DNA from 3 places in the Eubacterium sp. AB3007 genome. Region 3 is predicted to be linked to each of the others. Evidence: predicted binding sites of a transcription regulator. Region 3 holds the regulator's gene; each other region holds the start of a gene.

Region 1 (4,188 bases), 780 kb from region 3:
AGTACAGGAGCAGTCCAAGTACACCGCATGACAGAACCTCACCGATCCCCACCGTGAGCATCATAAAGGGGATGGGCAGGTTGATGCCATAGGCAAAGCGGAGAACGAATGGAATGATGGCCACATTGGACAGGATCGGTGGAAGGGGCGCCAGAAAAGGTTTGGCATTTCTGAGCATCCATGTGCCGTAGGCACCGATCAGGGTAGCCAGACTTCCGAAGATGATGTCAGGAAGGGCGGCTCCGCCCAGGATGTTCCCCAGCAGGCAGCCGATGAAAAGCCCTGGGATCGCCGCTGGTGTGAACAGCGGGAGGATCGTCAGTGCCTCGGCAATGCGCACCTGGATCTCGCTGAAGGAGAAGGGGGCAAACACCATGGTCAGCACCACGTAGACGGCAGCGATCAGCGCTGCCTGCGTCATTAGATGTAGTTTTTTTTTGTTCATTATACTTGTCTCCTTAGTTTTGATTTACGTGAGGATGGTTTCGAACTCACGGAACTTCAGTATATCACGACAAGCAGAAGGTGGCAAGGGAGTGTTTTGGCACACATTCACCTTGCCATCAAACGGATTTGACTGTATAATCTCTGTAGCGACTGAATGGGAGGAGAATATGGAAGAAAGAAAGATCCTCATTCGAGATATAGAGGAGAGGGACGTTCCTTTCGTGCTGGAAGTGAACGAGACCAATGTGGAGGTGCTGTCACCCATGGACGAGGCAAGACTTCGTTATTTCATGGAGGTCAGCGATATGCTCCGGGTGGTAGAGGTGGATGGTGCTCCCGCCGCTTTCCTCATCGCGCTCCGGGAGGGCTGTCCGGAGTATGACAGCGAGAACTATATCTGGTTTTCCAGGGAATATGATGAGTTTCTGTACGTGGACCGTATCGTCATCGCAGAGGGATATCGCAGACTGGGCATCGGGAGTATGCTCTATGAGGATGTGTTCCGGCGGGCGGTGGAGACCGGCGTGCCGGTGGTGACACTGGAGGTGGACATCATTCCCTACAACGCCCAAAGCCTTGGATTCCATGAGGCCATGGGTTTTCGGGAAGTAGGCCAGCAGGTGATCCGCGGCGGTGAGATCAAGGTTTCGTTACAGGCAAAGGACATGAAAGAGGCAGAGAATGAATAGTTTAGACAAGAAGAAAATACTGTTTTGTGTGGCGCGTTGCAAAGAAAGAGTCAGCAAGGGGCTGGTGATCGAGATCCTGCAGGGAGCACACAGCGTACGAGTGTATAACAAGAGGCTGAACCTGATCTCCTCCTACAGCAGCATGCATGGACGGAGCACGGAGGAGTTGGACGCTTTGATCCAGGAACTGATCGAAGAGGGGCTCCTGGCAGAATCCCCGGATGAGTTTCCTCATCTGATGTTGACGGATGAGTCACATAAGCTGCTCCATGAGCACGCAGATGAACTCACTGGGGAGGCCAGTCACTGGGAGTAGTTTCTTCCGGGGGAACAATTATCCGATTCTTTGTATTGTTTTCCAGAAGGGGTTTACGGAGAGAGGGGGCTATTGTACAATTCTCTTTAGGTAGTTTTTGGGTGCAGAGGATGGTGAGATATGGTATCATAGTATCTGCAAGGAGGGGAGACTATGCTGAAATCCACCATCAGAAAACGGGAATACCAGGCGATCTACCGCTTGCTGGACAGGGTGAGTCCTATTGAGGGCGATTGTGGAATGCTTTGTGGCTGCGCCTGTTGCGTCACCGAGGGAGAAGAGGAGATGGGCATTTACCTTCTGCCGGGAGAAGACAAGCTCCACAGCCGTCATGACGACTGGCTGACCTGGACAGATGAGCGGGCGGAGGACTACGAGTTTCCGGAATCCTGGAAGGGAGTGGTTCATTTTGTTCGATGTAAGGAGCCGCCGCACTGCCCACGGGAGAAGAGGCCTATCCAGTGTCGGACGTTTCCACTGGTGCCACACCTGGGCGAGGATGACGAACTGACCCTGGTCTACAATGACATGGAGCTTCCCTACGCCTGTCCGCTGATCGAGGAGGAGATACCTCTGACTGAGCGGTTCGTCCAGGCAACCTACACGGCCTGGAGTCATCTGATTCGCGATCCTCTGATCTACGATCTGGTGAAGATGGACTCTCGCGCCAGAGAAGACTCCCTTCGAGAACTGGCGGAGAAACTTGGATTCTGAGGCACAAAATATGACGCGCCGGCGCATGAAGACGCTGGCGCTAAGTTTTTTAAAAATATTTAGCACTCACCTATTGACAGTGCTAACAAAAAGTGCTATAACATACTTGTAAAGAGAAAACGACCGGTCAGCAGGGCTTTGTGCAATGCGCCGGCCAACATAATAAGCACCGGCTCAGAGGGCCGGGCGAGGATTCTACAAGGAGGTAGTTACAATGTTATTCCCAAGCGTATTCAGAAACAGTTTCTTTGATGATGACTTCATGGATTTCCCAGCTTACAGAGGCAACCGGATCGAGAACACACTGATGAAGTGCGATGTGAAGGACAAGGGCGACCATTTTGAACTGCATATGGATCTTCCGGGCTTTGACAAGGACCAGGTCAAGATCCAGCTGAAGGAGGGGAACCTCACCATCGAGGCGACCACCGCAACCAACAACGATGAGAAGGCTGAGGATGGCACCTATCTGCGGAGAGAGCGGTTCCAGGGAACCTGCACCAGAAGCTTCTATGTTGGCGAAGACATCCGTCAGGAGGACATCAAGGCCAGATTCGACAACGGCGTGCTGATGATCAGCGTGCCGAAGGAACCAGAGAAGCCGGCGGTGGAGGAGCCGAAGTACATCGCTATCGAAGGGTAGAAATCATTCCAAAGGGTTACCGTGGGGCCGCAATGTCGCGGCCCTGTTTCTTTGGAGACAGGGTGGGGCTGCCTTCTGCCGCCAGAGCTGTGGACTCTTGGGGCACAGGGAGGCGCTCCGTACTGCTCTCCATCGGGAATCCTTGGAAACCCGTGCGGTCATTGATCTGAAGGATTCCCTCAAACACCTTTCCGTCACTTAGCATGTTTTGAAATAATGACGGAACTGGAAAGCTACCATTTACCATGTTTTGGTAAATATATTCCTCAGGAATGCACAACACGCGGGCATTGCAAGGAAAAACGGACATCTTGTACCATCTATGGATCCATCCATTGGCAAATTACGTAGTACACCAGACGTATTCATTGCTTTGAGCGTCCGATTTCTCACATTGAATTCCGTCAAAATACATCGGATCGATAATTAACGGAAACCAATTCCTTCGGAATGTGAATCGCAGAAGATCTCAAGGAAATGTGTTAAAAATTAAATAAGAAATTTTGAAAAATGATGTTGACAAAATCATGGTTCTGCTATATAATTCTTAATGTTGTCGGCTAAGACAGACGATCCGAGGTAGCTCAATGGTGGAGCAACCGGCTGTTAACCGGTAGGCTGTGGGTTCGAGCCCCACCCTCGGAGCCAATTTTTATTCTGCCGGCGTGGCGGAATTGGCAGACGCCCTGGACTTAAAATCCAGTGGGTAGCGATACCCGTACCGGTTCGACCCCGGTCGCCGGCACCATCGCTATCGCACAGGACAACAGTCCACATTATCGCGGGGTAGAGCAGTTGGTAGCTCGTCGGGCTCATAACCCGGAGGTCGGGGGTTCAAGTCCCCCCTCCGCAACCAAGAATCATTGAAATTCCAACGGTAGCTGAAAGCGATCGTTGGAATTTTTTTGCCCGATTTTACGACAGAGAGTGGTGCCGAAGGTATGACGACAGGTATGGAAGCCCTTGGGGTTCGATCCCGATCCGTTCATAATACCTTCTGCAGGCACGGGGGATGTTTCGCTGGTCACACAGGCCGCCGGTCTTCGGCGTGAAAGTGAAGTCGGATTCACATAAGTTCAAAGATGCTACGGATAAGGCCTTATTTTATGTCCGTAAGACCTTGAAAAACAACTGGTCCAGAAAAGAAGGGGTTGGATATATTGATCGCACTGATATTTGCCTGTTCGACGATTCGACCTAACCCTGCGCAACATCCACGATTCTCAAGAAGGATTTAAGAATGAAAGAACTATTTGCAGAATATCCGGTGCTGGAGAGCGACAGAGTGCTGCTAAGGAAACTGAGGGCGGAGGATGCAGAAGCACTGCAGAGTTTTATGGAGGAAGAAACTGTCTACCCTTATCTCCCCAAATATCTTT
Region 2 (4,188 bases), 1.1 Mb from region 3:
TTTCTTTCCTTCATCTCAGTCTCTGTAGCCGCACCTACCTTGATGACAGCTACGCCGCCGGACAGTTTGGCCAGTCTTTCCTGGAGCTTTTCCTTATCAAAGTCAGAGGTGCTTTCCTCGACCTGATTCTTGATGGAGTTGATACGAGCCTGGATCTCGGCTTTGTCGCCGGCGCCATTGACGATGACAGTGTTGTCCTTGTCCACCTTGACAGTGCCAGCCTGCCCCAGAAGATCCACAGTAGCCTCAGCCAGAGTGAAACCGACTTCCTCACTGATGACTCTGCCGCCTGTCAGGATAGCGATATCTTCCATCATAGCCTTCCGTCTGTCGCCGAATCCCGGAGCCTTCACAGCTACCACGTCGATGGTGCCGCGCAGCTTGTTGACAACCAGAGTTGCCAGAGCTTCGCCCTCAACATCCTCCGCAATGATAACCAACTTGCGGCCCTGCTTCACGATCTGCTCCAGCAGAGGCAGTAGTTCCTGAATGTTGCTGATCTTCTTGTCGGTGAGCAGGATGTACGGGTTGTCGATGACTGCTTCCATCTTGTCTGTATCGGTAACCATGTACGGAGACAGGTATCCTCTGTCAAACTGCATGCCCTCGACCACGTCCAGAGTGGTGCCCAGAGTCTTGGCTTCCTCAACGGTGATGACACCGTCCTTGCCAACCTTCTCCATCGCCTCTGCGATCAGTCCGCCGATTTCCTCGTCTCCTGCGGAAACGGAAGCGACCTGTGCGATGCTCTCCTTGGTTTCTACGGACTTGGATGCCTTCTGGATCTCCTCGACTGCCTTGTCCACAGCCCCCTGAATGCCTCTCTTCAGAACCATCGGGTTCGCTCCTGCAGCCAGGTTCTTGAATCCTTCACGGATGATGGCCTGTGCCAGCAGTGTAGCGGTGGTAGTTCCGTCACCAGCCACATCGTTGGTCTTGGTGGCGACTTCCTTCACCAACTGTGCTCCCATGTTCTCGGTAGCATCCTCAAGCTCGATCTCTCTGGCGATGGTCACGCCATCGTTGGTGATCAGCGGAGAACCGAAGGACTTATTGATCAGAACGTTTCTGCCCTTAGGTCCCAGAGTGATCTTCACTGTATCTGCCAGCTTGTCTACACCTGCCTGCAGTTTCCTTCTGGCGTCCTCGCCGTAAAAAATATCCTTTGCCATGATAATCTCTCCCTTCTATATGACTATTTCTCGACCACAGCCAGAATACCTGACTGGTCCATGATGGAATACTCTTCGCCTTCGAACTTGATCTCGGTGCCTGCGTACTTGGAGAATACGACCTTGTCACCAACCTTGACTTCCATATCCTCGTCCTTGGTGCCGGGGCCTACTGCCACGACCTCTGCGTACTGCGGTGCTTCCTTGGCGGAGCTGGTGAGGATGATACCACCTGCGGTCTTCTCCTCAGCCTCGATCTTCTTGATGACGACTCTCGCGCCCAGCGGTTTGATTCCAAAACTCATTTCTATTACCTCCTGCGTACCAAAACTCTATTCCACGGCGCCTTTCGGCCACCGGGTCTTCCTTATGTTAGCACTCAGTCCGTTCGAGTGCTAATCAACAGTTATATTGTATGTCTTAGTCAGCAATATGTCAACTGTTTTTGGGAAGTTTTTTTGTGTTGATTGAGTGAAAAAAGGCAAGGGGTGCCAAAAGTGTGTCAAAAAGAACCGTCCCCTTTGACACACTCCTTCCACCGCCTGTACACACTCGCAAGCACCGCGCCGGAAATGTTATGCCACACTGAGAAAACCGCTCCCGGAACTGTGGCCATGGCGAGATCTGGGAATGCCGTTGCCGCCAGTGAGGTGGCCAGCCCGGAATTCTGCATACCGATCTCAATGGAGAGCGTCTTCACTTTCGGAACTTCCAGCCTAAGCAGCTTGCCCAGGCCAAAGCCGCAGGCATAGCCCAGCAGGTTGTGCAGGATGACCACCGTCAGGATCACCGCGCCCGAGGTCAGGATCTTCTCAGCGTTGTGAGAAACCACAGCCATGATGATCAGACAGATGGCGGTGACCGATACCAACGGCAGGATGTTTCCAAACAGTTCTGCGGCCCTTCCCCAAAAATGGTTGATCAGAAGCCCTAGTGCAACAGGAATAATAACCACCTCGATGATAGACAGGAACATGCTCCACACATCCACCTCAATGCTCGTATGGAGGAGCAGATAGGTGATGGCCGGTGTCAGGAGGGGCGCCACCAGAGTGTTCACTCCGGTCATGCCCACCGAGAGAGCCACGTCCCCTTCCGAAAGATAAGTAATCACATTGCTGGATGTGCCTCCGGGGCATGTTCCCACCAGCACTACACCAGCAAGCATCGCGGTATCCAGCTGAAAGATCGTTCCCAGACCAAAGGCCAGCAGAGGCATGATGGCAAACTGGCTGACACATCCGATAAGAATGTTACGGGGATGACGGAAGACGTACTTGAAATCCTCCCCTTTCAGTGTCAGCCCCATGCCGAACATGACCACCATCAGCAGGTAATTGACCCATGAGGTCTGCACCCAAAGCGCCGCATCTGGAACAAACAAAGACACCGCCGCCACTACCAACACGATAATAGCCATGTAGTTCCCAACGAACGAGCAAATCGTCTCAAGCTTTTTCATCGCGATCAACCTTAATATCCCTGGCAATGACTTTGTACAGTTCATCGGCGGCAGGCGGAGCGATGCGTCTCTCACGACCATCTCTGCACAAAGCCTTTACCCCCGCGCTTCCCTCGTACACGCGGCCGATGACAGAGGCCTCCACCGGAGGGTCCATCCGCTGGCAAGCCACCACGATGTCATACGCCTTTGCAGGAGAAGCGGCGATCAGCATGCACCCGCTGGAAATCAGGCGGTGATAGTCCAATCCATAATGTTCGCAGATCTTGATTGTCACAGGATCTACAGGAATGGAGGTTTCATCGATGCGTGCTCCCAGTCCGGCTACCCGGCACATCTCCCATATCGCACCGTAGATGCCGCCTTCTGTGACATCGTGCATGCCGGTAGTTCCGATCTCACCGGCCACCAGACCTTCGCGCACCACACTGACCTGACGGATCATCTCCTCTGCATGTTCCAGTTCTTCTGGCGACAGGATCCCTGCCAGTTCATCTTGACGCTCGACTGCGATGATGCCGGTACCTTCTAAGCCGGCAGTCTTAGTCATCAAGAGCATGTCCCCTGGCCGCATACGACGTGCACTTTGGGATGCACCTGCCAGGCCCCGGCCGAACGCAGTGGACACAATCACCGGCTGGGTCACCACCGGAGTGATCTCCGTATGGCCACCGATGATTTCGACCCCTGCCTCCTCCGCCGCCTGGGCAGCCTGCTCCATGATATGGGCAATATCCTGCTCTGTCGTCCCCGGTGGGAGCATGCAGGCCAGGGTGATCCCCAGCGGTTCGATTCCGTTGCTGGCAATGTCGTTACAGGAGATATGGATCGCAAGTCGACCGATATCTTGCACATCCGCAGTGATGGGATCTGTGGAGATCACACACTCGTACTCCCCAAAATCGATCACCGCGCAGTCTTCACCTACACCGGCCCGAGTCCGCACCTCTGGACGTTTCAGACGGATCTTGTCGATGACGATCCTCTTCAGTACATCGTTATCCAGTTTTCCAATTTTCAGTTCACTCATCGATCGCCCCTTTCTCCAGCCAACGCAGGATAGTCTCTTCATCAATGATAGGTACCCCCAGTTCCTGAGCTTTCTTGTTTTTTCCGGACATGGAGGTCACGTCGTTGTTTATCAGGTAATCGGTCTTGCGGCTGACCGACCCGGCCACCTTGCCGCCGACCTTTTCGATCTCGTCGCGCAGGGCGTTTCGATTGCTGAAATGCTCCAGTGACCCGGTGATCACAAAGGTCACTCCCTCCAGGAAGGCGTCTCCTTCTGTATGTTCTTCTTCCTGGAAGTGCACAAGACTCCGCAGATCTTCCACCAATGCCAGATGCTCCGGATCCTGAAACCACCGCACGTAAGCTGCCGCCATCACTTCGCCGATGCCCTTGATCTGCATCAGGCCGTCCACATCCAGCGCCTGCATCGTCTCCCAATCGCCTCCGCAGGCAGAGGCAATCAGCTTGGCCGTTGCCACCCCCACCTCCGGGATCCCCAAGGCATAGAGCAGCCTGGCCGGGGTAGTTTCCCGGGCGGCCTCA
Region 3 (4,188 bases):
CCATATGGAGGGATAGCGGATGCAGATCGTAGTGATAGACGGACAGGGCGGAAGACTTGGAAGAGAAGTGGTGGGTGCAGTACGCGATGCGTTCCCCGCCGCGGAGATCAAGGTCGTTGGGACCAACAGCGTGGCCACCGCGACCATGCTGAAGGCAGGTGCCAGCGAGGGGGCCACCGGGGAGAACCCGGCAATCGTGGCTTGTCGTCGTGCGGATTATATCATCGGTCCTCTTGGGATCGTCATCGCAGACTCTCTCATGGGCGAGGTGACGCCGGCCATGGCGCTTGCGGTGGCACAAAGCCCTGCGAAGCGCATCCTCATCCCGATGAATATGTGCGATAACCTGGTGGCTGGGGTAGACCGCCAGCCGGTTTCCGATCTGGTGTCGGACGTCATCACCAAGATAAGAGAGGAGTGTGACAATGTTCGGTAGAAAAAGCAAGGATGCCGCTCTGCTCCAGAGACAGACCGGTGAAGTGGAAGGGATGCCTGAACGTATGTCACTGATGGAGGCCATCGAATATCGGCATTCTGTTCGTAAGTATACAGAGGAGCCTCTGAGCCGTTCTCAATTTCAGGAACTGCAGGAGGCCATCACCCGCTACAACGAGGAGGGCGGGCTGCACATGCAGCTTATCACCAACGAGCCCAAGGCGTTCAGCACGTTTAAGGCGAAATACGGAAGATTCCAGGGGGTGCAGGATTACATTACGATGATCGGTCCCAAGTCTCGGGATCTGGACGAGCGCTGCGGGTATTACGGAGAGAAGCTGGTACTGCTGGCGCAACAACTGGAACTGAACACCTGCTGGGTAGGAGGGACCTACACCAAGGTGGACAGGGCGTATGACATCGGGCCAGGAGAGAAACTGGTGGCCGTGATCACCGTGGGACACGGGGCAGATCAGGGTAGCCGGCGCCGTTCCAAAAAATTTGAGGATGTGAGCCAGACAGATCGCCCGGCGCCTGACTGGTTCCGTCGGGGCGTACAGGCGGCACTGATGGCTCCCACTGCCATCAATCAGCAGAAGTTCCGGTTTTACCTGGAAGGGGAGACCGTGAAGGTAAAGGCCGGATTCGGTCCCTTCTGTAAAGTGGACAAGGGAATCGTCATCTGTCATTTTGAGATCGGGTCGGGGAGACAGCTCTGGAACAAGTAGGAGAGAGTAGATTTTTTTTAGAATAGGGGTTGACAGGAGACTCAACTTATGGCATTATAATGGTGGTTAGAGGTACTTAACCAAGGCCGCGGAAGCGGCCTGAATCAATAATGTTTTGTTAGATAAATTTAACTGAGTTCGCGGTCGAAAGACCACTCCAACCACATGGTGCAGTATCTCTGACCGATTCCTCTTTTGTGACATAGATATAAATGTCCATTCAATTTCAATAGTTCATCTAGCATGCAGCCGGCGGAAACGCCGGCTGTTTGCTTTGTCACAAGATCACCACATTCGCTCACCAAATTTACAAGAAAAACTATGAAAATAGTGTTGACATCCTGCCGAGAGAGTAGTACATTATATATAGTAATTAGCACTCCGTATAGGTGAGTGCTAACAAGGAGAAGGCAATGGAATTAACAGAAAGAAAACTGAAGATTCTACAGGCCATCATTCAGGATTATGTGAGATCGGCAGAACCGGTGGGGTCCAGGACTTTGTCCAAGAGACTGGATATGAGCATAAGTCCCGCGACCATTCGAAATGAGATGAGCGACCTGGAGGAAATGGGGTACTTGACGCATCCCCATACCTCGGCGGGTAGAGTCCCTTCCGACAAGGCTTACAGGCTCTATGTCAACAGCATGATGGGGCGGGTAGAGCCCACTCCGGAGGCGAAGCAGATCATTGCAGAGACCCTGAAGGCAGACATCGCTGAGTTCGACAAGACCATGCAGCATGCGGCAGCGCTTCTGTCGGAGATCACCAATCTGGCATCCTTTGCGGTGACGCCCAGCAAGCAGGAGGACAAGCTGAAGTATGTCAACCTGCTCCCGGTGGATCAGGACAGCGTAGTGCTGATGATCGTGGCAGAGAGTGGCAAGATCTCCAACACGGTGCTTCACATGAACGTGCCGTATACGGAGGAACAGTTGCAGATCCTGGCCAAGAACATCACCTATAACTACAAGGGGAGAACGATCTCCGATGTGCTGACGGGCAACATCATCGATGATTTCAACACAGACATCGAGGCCATGAACGCACTGGCGGACAGCATCATGCCGAACTTTATGCGGACACTTTCCGACATGCTGAACGTGAACCTGTATATGGATGGCCTTTCCAATATATTTGATATCCCGGAGTATATGGATCTGGATAGAGCGCGGAGTTTTATCTCGCTGTTCGACAAGCGGGAGAAACTCATGCAAAAGCTCATGAACCGGGGTGATGGAATGATCGTGACCATCGGCGCAGAGAATGCTGATGACGATATGAAAGACTGCTCGCTGATCACGGCAACGTATCATGTTGACGGGCAGATGGTTGGTAAGATCGGAGTGATCGGGCCGACGAGAATGAAGTACGGAGAGATCACTTCCATAGTGGAATATCTTACCGAGAATCTGAGTAACACATTTATGCTAAGAGGTGGTGAAGAAAACGACGATGGCTAACGAAGAAAGAGTAATGGATCAAGAGCAGGGCGTGGAGATCGAAATCGAAGACCCGCAGACTGATCAGGAAGCGCAGGATTCAGAAAGCGCACAGGCTGAGGAAGATATCAACGCAGGCGCAGAACCGGAACCTGAAGATGAGGCAACGGAACAGCAGGAGACTTCCCAGGAGGAAGAGAGCGAGCGATACATGCGTCTCATGGCTGATTTCCAGAACTACAAGAGAAGAGTAGAGAACGAGAAAAGCGATATCTATGCGTATGCCAACGAGAAACTGGTGACACAGCTTCTGGAGGTGCTTGACAATTTTGAGAGAGCGCTGGAGCACGAGGGTGAAGATGCAGGCTATGCAGAAGGAATGAATATGATCTTCAAGCAGCTAACGGATGTGCTGAGCAAGTCCGGGCTGGAGGAAATAAAGGCGCTGGGAGAGGATTTTGATCCCAACTTCCACAACGCAGTAATGACGACAGACGATTCGAACTACGAGAGTGGAAAGGTCACGAACGTCATGCAAAAGGGATACACACTAAATGGTAAAGTAATCAGACCATCTATGGTCATGGTCAATAATTAGGACAGACGACGAAAGGAGAGCAAATTATGGCTAAAGTAATCGGAATAGACTTAGGAACAACCAACAGCTGCGTCGCAGTACTGGAAGGCGGAGAGCCGACCGTTATCAACAACGCAGAAGGAAACAGAACCACTCCGTCAGTGGTGGGATTCGCCAAAAGTGGTGAGAGGCTGGTGGGAGAGACTGCCAAGAGGCAGGCTGTCACCAATCCGCAGAGAACCATCGCTTCTATCAAGCGCCACATGGGAGAGGATTACACTGTTGAGATCGATGGGAAGAAATACACCCCGCAGGATATCTCCGCAATGATCCTGAGCAAGCTGAAAGCAGATGCAGAGAGTTATCTGGGAGAAAAGGTCACCGAGGCAGTCATCACTGTACCGGCTTACTTCTCTGACTCCCAGAAGCAGGCTACGAAGGATGCCGGAAAGATCGCCGGTCTTGATGTGAAGAGAATCATCAACGAGCCGACAGCGGCTTCTCTGGCCTATGGCCTGGATAAGGAAGAGGGCAGCCAGAAGATCCTGGTCTATGACTTGGGCGGCGGCACTTTCGATGTATCCATCCTGGAACTGGGTGACGGTGTGTTCGAGGTACTGGCTACCAACGGAGATACCCATCTGGGAGGAGACGATTTCGACAACGCCATCATGAACTTCATGGCGGACAGTTTTGCCAAGGAGAACGGCGTTGACCTTAGAAATGACAATATGGCACTGCAGAGACTGAAGGAAGGCGCTGAGAAGGCCAAGAAGGAACTGTCCAGTGCACAGACCACCAACATCAATCTGCCTTTCATCACCGTGACGGATGCCGGCCCGCTGCACCTGAACATGGATTTGACAAGAGCCAAGTTTGATCAGCTGACAGCAGATCTGGTGAACCGCACCATCGAGCCGATGCAGAAGGCTATGGCAGATGCAGGTGTGTCCAACAGTGATATCGCCAAGGTCATCCTGGTTGGTGGATCCACCAGAATCCCGGC

Evidence for each region. The regulator HrcA, encoded in region 3, represses chaperone genes, less so after heat shock. The targets are predictions, from matches to a motif close to TGTTAGCACTCNNNNNNNNNGAGTGCTAACA.
Region 1: P156_RS0101015 (Hsp20/alpha crystallin family protein) is a predicted target of HrcA. The motif match lies at 2,224-2,254, and genes of this name have one in related genera.
Region 2: groES (co-chaperone GroES) is a predicted target of HrcA. The motif match lies at 1,543-1,573, and genes of this name have one in related genera.

What each region holds. Positions count from the first base shown of each region.
Region 1 is NZ_JIAD01000001.1:218,937-223,124, forward strand. Features, by position in the region: gene P156_RS0100995 (QueT transporter family protein) at 1-445, opposite strand, end outside; gene P156_RS0101000 (GNAT family N-acetyltransferase) at 615-1,136, shown strand; gene P156_RS0101005 (RQC domain-containing protein) at 1,129-1,452, shown strand; gene P156_RS0101010 (hypothetical protein) at 1,606-2,166, shown strand; gene P156_RS0101015 (Hsp20/alpha crystallin family protein) at 2,381-2,809, shown strand; gene P156_RS0101020 (hypothetical protein) at 2,826-3,014, opposite strand; tRNA gene P156_RS0101025 (tRNA-Asn) at 3,383-3,457, shown strand; tRNA gene P156_RS0101030 (tRNA-Leu) at 3,469-3,557, shown strand; tRNA gene P156_RS0101035 (tRNA-Met) at 3,590-3,665, shown strand; gene P156_RS0101045 (GNAT family N-acetyltransferase) at 4,050-4,188, shown strand, end outside.
Region 2 is NZ_JIAD01000001.1:2,086,653-2,090,840, reverse strand. Features, by position in the region: gene groL (chaperonin GroEL) at 1-1,172, opposite strand, end outside; gene groES (co-chaperone GroES) at 1,196-1,477, opposite strand; gene P156_RS0109900 (bile acid:sodium symporter family protein) at 1,675-2,634, opposite strand; gene P156_RS12395 (AIR synthase family protein) at 2,621-3,664, opposite strand; gene ligA (NAD-dependent DNA ligase LigA) at 3,657-4,188, opposite strand, start outside.
Region 3 is NZ_JIAD01000001.1:995,678-999,865, reverse strand. Features, by position in the region: gene larB (nickel pincer cofactor biosynthesis protein LarB) at 1-16, shown strand, start outside; gene P156_RS0104990 (DUF3842 family protein) at 20-436, shown strand; gene P156_RS0104985 (nitroreductase family protein) at 426-1,163, shown strand; gene hrcA (heat-inducible transcriptional repressor HrcA) at 1,577-2,626, shown strand; gene grpE (nucleotide exchange factor GrpE) at 2,619-3,203, shown strand; gene dnaK (molecular chaperone DnaK) at 3,230-4,188, shown strand, end outside.